Halorhodospira halophila SL1: one gene and its partner. The protein of the gene in region 1 interacts with the protein of each later gene in a pairwise test. Links are inferred from orthologs where the notes say so. Each region holds a gene or a part of one and is shown in the gene's direction. Other genes may lie near its edges. The genes, in order: gyrA and gyrB.

The links.
Region 2: the proteins of gyrA (region 1) and gyrB interact in binary tests that used the Escherichia coli proteins (3 or more experiments, as listed by UniProt). The link is inferred for Halorhodospira halophila SL1 from one-to-one orthologs.

Annotation. Positions count from the first base shown.
Region 1 is NC_008789.1:645,814-649,295, reverse strand. What follows is about bases 58-3,223. They hold gyrA (DNA gyrase subunit A), read left to right. Parts: upstream 58-438; coding sequence 439-3,009; downstream 3,010-3,223. Other genes in these bases: serC (3-phosphoserine/phosphohydroxythreonine transaminase), read left to right, coding at 3,085-3,223; HHAL_RS02910 (potassium/proton antiporter), read right to left, coding at 58-357. Also shown: more of HHAL_RS02910, read right to left, coding at 1-57; more of serC, read left to right, coding at 3,224-3,482. UniProt on the Escherichia coli protein: A type II topoisomerase that negatively supercoils closed circular double-stranded (ds) DNA in an ATP-dependent manner to maintain chromosomes in an underwound state.
Region 2 is NC_008789.1:1,328,113-1,331,452, reverse strand. Bases 1-3,024 are described here. They hold gyrB (DNA topoisomerase (ATP-hydrolyzing) subunit B), read left to right. Parts: upstream 1-312; coding sequence 313-2,736; downstream 2,737-3,024. Other genes in these bases: HHAL_RS06225 (lysophospholipid acyltransferase family protein), read right to left, coding at 2,786-3,024; recF (DNA replication/repair protein RecF), read left to right, coding at 1-254. In the rest of the region: more of HHAL_RS06225, read right to left, coding at 3,025-3,340. UniProt on the Escherichia coli protein: DNA gyrase negatively supercoils closed circular double-stranded DNA in an ATP-dependent manner to maintain chromosomes in an underwound state.

The DNA of each region.
Region 1 (3,482 bases):
CTGTTTCCAGTCGAGGTCGAAGACCCAGGCCAGCACCCCGCCGGTGATAGCGGCGGTGATGATCACGCCGACGGTGGCGAGGGTCAGCGCTGGTTTGAGCGCTACGCGGAATGTCGAGGTCTGGGTGCGCAGCCCGCCGTCGAAGAGGATGATCGCCAGCGCCAGGCTGCCGATGAGGTGGGCGGCCTGGATGTCGTCGAAGTCGATCCCGAACAGCCCCTCCTCGCCGAGGAGCATGCCGATGCCCAGGAAGACCAGCAGCATCGGCGCGCCGACTCGATCGGAGACCACGCTGGCGAGCACGCTCACCAGCAGTAGAGCGGCGCCGAACAGGATCAGTTGGTTGGTCAAGTCCAAGCGGACGGCTCCCTGCGCTCCCGGTCGGGCGGCGGTATGATACCATCGGCCTTTTCCCCAGGAGAGTCTTGAGAAGAGCGCATGACCGGCGTTGCCCGCGAGATCCTCCCTGTAAACCTCGAAGACGAGATGCGGCAGTCGTACCTCGATTACGCCATGAGCGTAATCGTCGGGCGTGCCCTTCCCGATGTCCGCGACGGCCTCAAGCCCGTGCACCGGCGTGTTCTCTACGCCATGCGCGAGCTGGGCAACGACTACAATAAGCCGTACAAGAAGTCGGCGCGTGTGGTCGGTGACGTCATCGGTAAGTACCACCCCCACGGCGACGCCGCGGTCTACGACACCATTGTGCGCCTGGCCCAGAGCTTTAGCATGCGCTACCGGCTGGTGGACGGCCAGGGCAACTTCGGCTCCATCGATGGCGACTCGCCGGCGGCCATGCGGTACACCGAGGTGCGCATGGCGCGCCTGGCGCACGAGCTGCTGGCCGATATCGACAAGGAGACGGTGGACTTCGTCGACAACTACGACGGCTCCGAGCAGGAGCCGCACGTGTTGCCGACCCGGCTGCCCAACCTGTTGGTCAACGGCGGCTCCGGCATCGCCGTGGGCATGGCCACCAACATCCCGCCGCACAACCTGCGCGAGGTGATCGACGCCTGCGTGGCCCTGGTCGACGACCCGGAACTGCCCGTCGAGTCGCTGATCGAGTATGTGCCGGCGCCGGATCTGCCCACCGGCGGCATCATCTTCGGTACCGCGGGCATCCATCAGGCCTTCCGCACTGGCCGCGGGCGCATGGTCCTGCGCGCCCGCGCGGAGGTCGAGGAGATGACCGCCGACCGCGAGCGCATCGTGGTCACCGAGCTCCCCTACCAGGTCAACAAGGCGCGGCTGGTCGAGAAGATCGCCGAGCTGGTCAAGGAGCGCCGCCTGGAGGGCATCTCCGAGCTGCGTGACGAATCCGACAAGGAAGGCATCCGCATCGTCCTTGAGCTCAAGCGCGGCGAGGCCGGCGAGATCGTCCTCAACAACCTCTACCGCCACACCCAGATGCAGACCGTCTTCGGCATCAACGTGGTGGCACTGCACGAAGGCCAGCCGCGCACGCTCAACCTCAGGCAGGTGCTCGAGGCCTTCATCCGCCACCGCCGCGAGGTGGTCACCCGGCGGACCATCTACGAGCTGCGCAAGGCCCGCGAGCGGGCCCACGTGCTCGAGGGGCTGGCGGTCGCCCTGGCCAACATCGACGAGGTCATCGCCCTGATCAAGGGGTCCTCGGGGCCGGCCGAGGCGAAGGCCGAGCTGGTCGCGCGTGAGTGGCGCCCGGGGGTGGTCACCGAGATGCTCGAGCGCGCCGGTGCCGCCGCCACCCGCCCGGAGGATCTGGCCGATCACTTCGGCCTCGATGCCGACTCCGGCATCTACCGCCTCTCCGAGGCCCAGGCCCAGGCGATCCTCGATCTGCGCCTGCACCGCTTGACGGCCATGGAGCAGGACAAGATCGTCGAGGAGTACAGCAACCTCCTCGAGCGCATCGCCGAACTGATTCACATCCTCGACAGCGGCGAGCGGCTGATGGAGGTGATCCGCGAGGAGCTGGTGGCCATCCGCGATCAGTACGGCGACGAGCGCAAGACCGAGATCCGCGAGGACACCGCCGAGCTCTCGCTGGAGGACCTGATCAGCGAGGAGGACATGGTGGTCACGCTCTCCCACCACGGCTATGTCAAGGCGCAGCCGCTCGACGGCTACCGCGCGCAGCGCCGTGGCGGGCGGGGCAAGAGCGCCACCGCGATGAAGGACGAGGACTTCATCGACAAGCTGTTCATCGCCAACACCCACGATACGCTGCTGTGCTTCTCGAGCACCGGCAAGTGCTACTGGCGCAAGGTCTACGAGCTCCCGCAGGGCAGCCGCACCTCCCGTGGGCGGCCGATGGTCAACCTGCTGCCGCTCGAAGAGGACGAGCGCATCAACGCCGTGGTCCCCGTTCGCGAGTTCGACGAGGACCACTTCGTGTTTATGGCCACGCGCAACGGGACGGTCAAGAAGACGCCCCTGTCGCACTTCTCGCGGCCGCGTTCGAGCGGGATCATCGCCGTGGAGCTGCGCGGCGACGACACCCTGGTGGATGCCGAGATCACCAATGGGGATCGCGAGGTGATGCTGCTCTCCGACGCCGGCAAGGCGCTGCGCTTCCACGAGTCGGACGTGCGGGCCATGGGCCGCACGGCCGGCGGCGTGCGGGGCATCCGCCTGGAGTCCGGGCAGCGGGTGATCGCGCTGCTGATCCTTGGCGAGGGCGATATCCTCACCGCCACCGAGCACGGCTACGGCAAGCGCACCCCGGTGGAGGACTACCCGCGGCGGGGCCGTGGCGGCATGGGTGTGATCTGCATCCGGACCACCGAGCGCAACGGCCGGGTGGTCGGCGCGGTGCAGGCCGCCGAGGACGACGAGATCATGCTGGTCAGCCGCAGTGGCACGCTGGTCCGCACGCCGGTGGCCGATGTCTCGCGGGTCGGGCGCAACACCCAGGGGGTCAAGCTCATCAGCCTCGACGAGGCCGAGCAGTTGGTCGGCCTCGAGCGGGTCGAAGGGCTCGCCGAGGGGGAGGCACCGGAGGCGCCGGATGCGCCCGAGATGTAGGCAGTCAGGGGTCGACGGCCGGCGGTGTCGCTGCCGGGGCCCGGGTATTCGTGTTTCGCAACCGAGGATCACCGCATGAGTAGAGTCTTCAACTTCAGTGCCGGCCCGGCCATGCTCCCCGAGGCGGTGATGCGCCAGGCCGCCGAGGAGATGCTCGATTGGCAGGGCACCGGCATGTCGGTCATGGAGATGAGCCACCGTGGCAAGGCATACGTCTCCATCGCCGAGAAGGCCGAGGCCGATCTGCGGGCGTTGCTGCAGATCCCGGACAACTACAAGGTCCTGTTCCTGCAGGGCGGGGCCACCGGACAGTTCTCGGCCATCCCCATGAACCTGCTGCGTGGCGGCAAGCGCGCCGACTACATCTACACCGGTCAGTGGTCGAAGAAGGCCATCGCCGAGGCGAAGAAGTTCTGCGAGGTCAACGTTGCCGCCTCCGGCGAGCCGGACATGATGCACGTGCCGCCGCAGTC
Region 2 (3,340 bases), 680 kb from region 1 along the record:
AGAAGCTACTGGTGGTGGCCCTGCTGATCGCCGAGGTGAAGCTCTGGTCCCGCCAGGGGCTGACCCCGGTGCTGCTGATCGACGATCTCCCCGCCGAGCTGGATCCGGCGCACCTGCACACCGTGCTGGATACGGTGACCGGTGATCCCACCCAGGTCTTTCTGACCGCTATCGACGGCGCTGCGCTGCCGACCGATCTGCCCCCGGGACAGTGGTATCAGGTATGCGAAGGGAGGGTGTCAGCGATGGTATAATGGCCTTTTACGACCGGCACTTCGGTCCAGACGTACCCTTGTAGAGGCTGAATCATCGATGACGACGGAGATTACGCCGCAGTACGACTCGGAAAGCATTCAGGTGCTGCGTGGCCTCGACGCCGTCCGCAAGCGCCCGGGCATGTACATCGGCGATACGGACGACGGTACCGGCCTCCACCACATGGTCTTCGAGGTCCTCGATAACTCCATCGACGAGGCGCTGGCCGGCCACTGCTCCGAGATCACCGTCACCCTCCACGCCGATCACTCCGTCACCGTGACCGACAACGGCCGCGGTATACCAGTGGACATCCACGCCGAGGAGGGCGTCCCCGCTGCGCAGGTGATCATGACCGTGCTGCACGCCGGCGGGAAGTTCGATGACAACAGTTACAAGGTCTCCGGTGGTCTGCACGGGGTCGGTGTCTCCGTCGTCAACGCGCTCTCTGAGCGCTTGCGCCTGGTCATCGAGCGCGAGGGCAAGGTCCACGTTCAGGAGTACGCCGATGGCGCGCCGGTCACCTCGCTCAAGGTTGTCGGCGAGACCGAACAGACCGGGACGCGCATCACCTTCAAGCCGTCCGAGGCGATCTTTACCGAGGTCCAGTACAACTACGATATCCTCGCCAAGCGCTTCCGCGAGCTCTCCTTCCTCAATCCGGGGGTGCGCGTCGTCCTCAAGGACGAACGCACCGAGAAAGAGGATGTCTTCGAGTACACCGGCGGGATCCGCGCCTTCGTTGAACACCTCAACCGCAACAAGACTCCGCTTCACCCGACGGTGTTCTATGTCACCGCCTGGCGGGATGGGGTCGGCGTGGATGTGGCCATGCAGTGGAACGACTCCTACCAGGAGAATATCTTCTGTTTCACCAACAACATCCCGCAGCGTGACGGCGGCACTCACCTGGCCGGGTTCCGCGGCGCCCTCACCCGCACGGTCAATGGCTATCTCGAGGCCGAGGGGTATCTCAAGAAGCTCAAGTCGACGCCCAGCGGCGAGGACGTGCGCGAGGGGCTGACCGCTGTGGTCTCGGTCAAGGCCCCGGATCCCAAGTTCTCCTCGCAGACCAAAGACAAGCTCGTCTCCTCCGAGGTCAAGGGCATCGTCGAGTCGCTCCTCTCCGAGTCGCTGCAGACATTCCTTGCAGAACACCCGCCGGAGGCCCGCGCCATCGCCGAGCGCGTCATCCAGGCCAGCCGGGCCCGCGAGGCCGCGCGCAAGGCCCGGGAGATGACCCGGCGCAAGGACGCGCTGGATATCGCCGGCCTACCGGGCAAGCTGGCCGACTGTCAGGAGCGCGATCCGGCTAAGTCGGAGATCTACCTGGTCGAGGGCGACTCCGCCGGCGGTTCTGCCAAGCAGGGGCGCGATCGCCGTACCCAGGCGATCCTCCCGCTCAAGGGCAAGATCCTCAACGTCGAGAAGGCGCGATTCGACAAGATGCTCTCCTCGGCGGAGGTCGGCACCCTCATCACCGCGCTCGGCTGCGGCATCGGCCGTGACGACTTCGATCCGGACAAGCTCCGCTACCACCGGATCATCATCATGACCGACGCCGATGTGGACGGCTCCCACATCCGCACCCTGCTCCTGACCTTCTTCTACCGGCAGATGCGCGAGCTGGTCGAGCGCGGCAACGTTTATATCGCCCAGCCACCGCTCTACAAGATCAAGCGCGGCAAACAGGAACACTACGTCAAGGATGAACGCGAGCTGACCGAGTATCTCCTGGAGCTCGCCCTGGACGGCTCAGCCTTGCACCCTGGCGGGGGCGCACCTCCGATCAGCGGCGAGGCTCTCGGTCGGCTGGCACGCCGCTACTACGAGGCCATGGAGCTCATCGAGCATGTCTCGCGGCGCTGGGACTCGGCGATCCTCGAGCAGATGACCACGCTGGCGCCGCGTACCGAGGACGACATCACCGACGCCCAGGCCATGCAGGCGTGGTTCGATCAACTGGTGCAGCAGGTCGAAGCCGCCACGGATGCCAGCATGCGCTATCGGGTGACGGTCCAGCGCGGCCCGGATGGGGGCTTCCAGGAGGCCATCGTGACCCGGCGTCGCCACGGTCTGGATCAGGAGTACCGCTTCAATCCGCAGTTCTTCCTGTCGGCGGAGTACGACACCCTGAAGGCCCTGGCCTCGCTGCTGGACGGCCTCCTCCACGAAGGGGCCGAGGTGGTTCGCGGCGAACGCCGTCGGCCGGTTACCAGCCTGCGCGAGGCGGTGGAATGGCTGATGGAGGAGGCCAAGCGCGGGCAGACCATCCAGCGCTACAAGGGTCTGGGTGAGATGAATCCGGATCAGCTTTGGGAGACCACCATGAACCCGGAGACCCGCCGGCTCCTGCGGGTGACCATCGACGATGCGGTGGCCGCCGACGAGATCTTCACCACGCTGATGGGGGATCATGTCGAGCCGCGGCGCGATTTCATCGAGCGCAACGCGCTGGCGGTCTCCAACCTCGACGTCTGATCCCGATGCCCCTCCGGACCGGCGGTCGCTCCGGAGGGGCCGCCGCCGGTTACCGGGCCGCTGGGCGGCTCTCCAGCTCCGCCATCCGCGCCTCGATCCACGCCTCGACCTCCGTGGTCACCTCCTCCGCGCTGCGGCCCTCGGTGGCGACCGGCGGGCCGACATGGACCTGGATCTGTCCAGCCCGCCGCAACGGGCTGTTCCGGCCCCAGAAGCGACCGGCATTGTGGGCGACGGGCACCACCGGGACACCGGCGCGGATCGCCAGCTGTGCCCCGCCGCTACGGTAGCGGCCCTTCTGTCCCGGGGGCACGCGCGTCCCCTCTGGAAAGACCACGACCCAGCGGCCCCGTTGCAGGCGGTCGGTCCCCTGTTCGATCACTTGTTGCCGTGCGGTCCCCCGCGCCTTGCGGTCGATGGCGATGGGCTCAAGCAGCCGCAGCCCCCAGCCGAAGAAGGGGATGCGCATCAGCGACTCCTTGAGCACCCACGTCTGCGGCGAGAACCACTGGAGCAGCGCTAGCGTCTCCCAAGCCGACTGGTGCTTGGCCATAACGACGGCGGCGTGGTCGGGGCGGTTCTCCAGGCCGTGGACCCGGTAGTC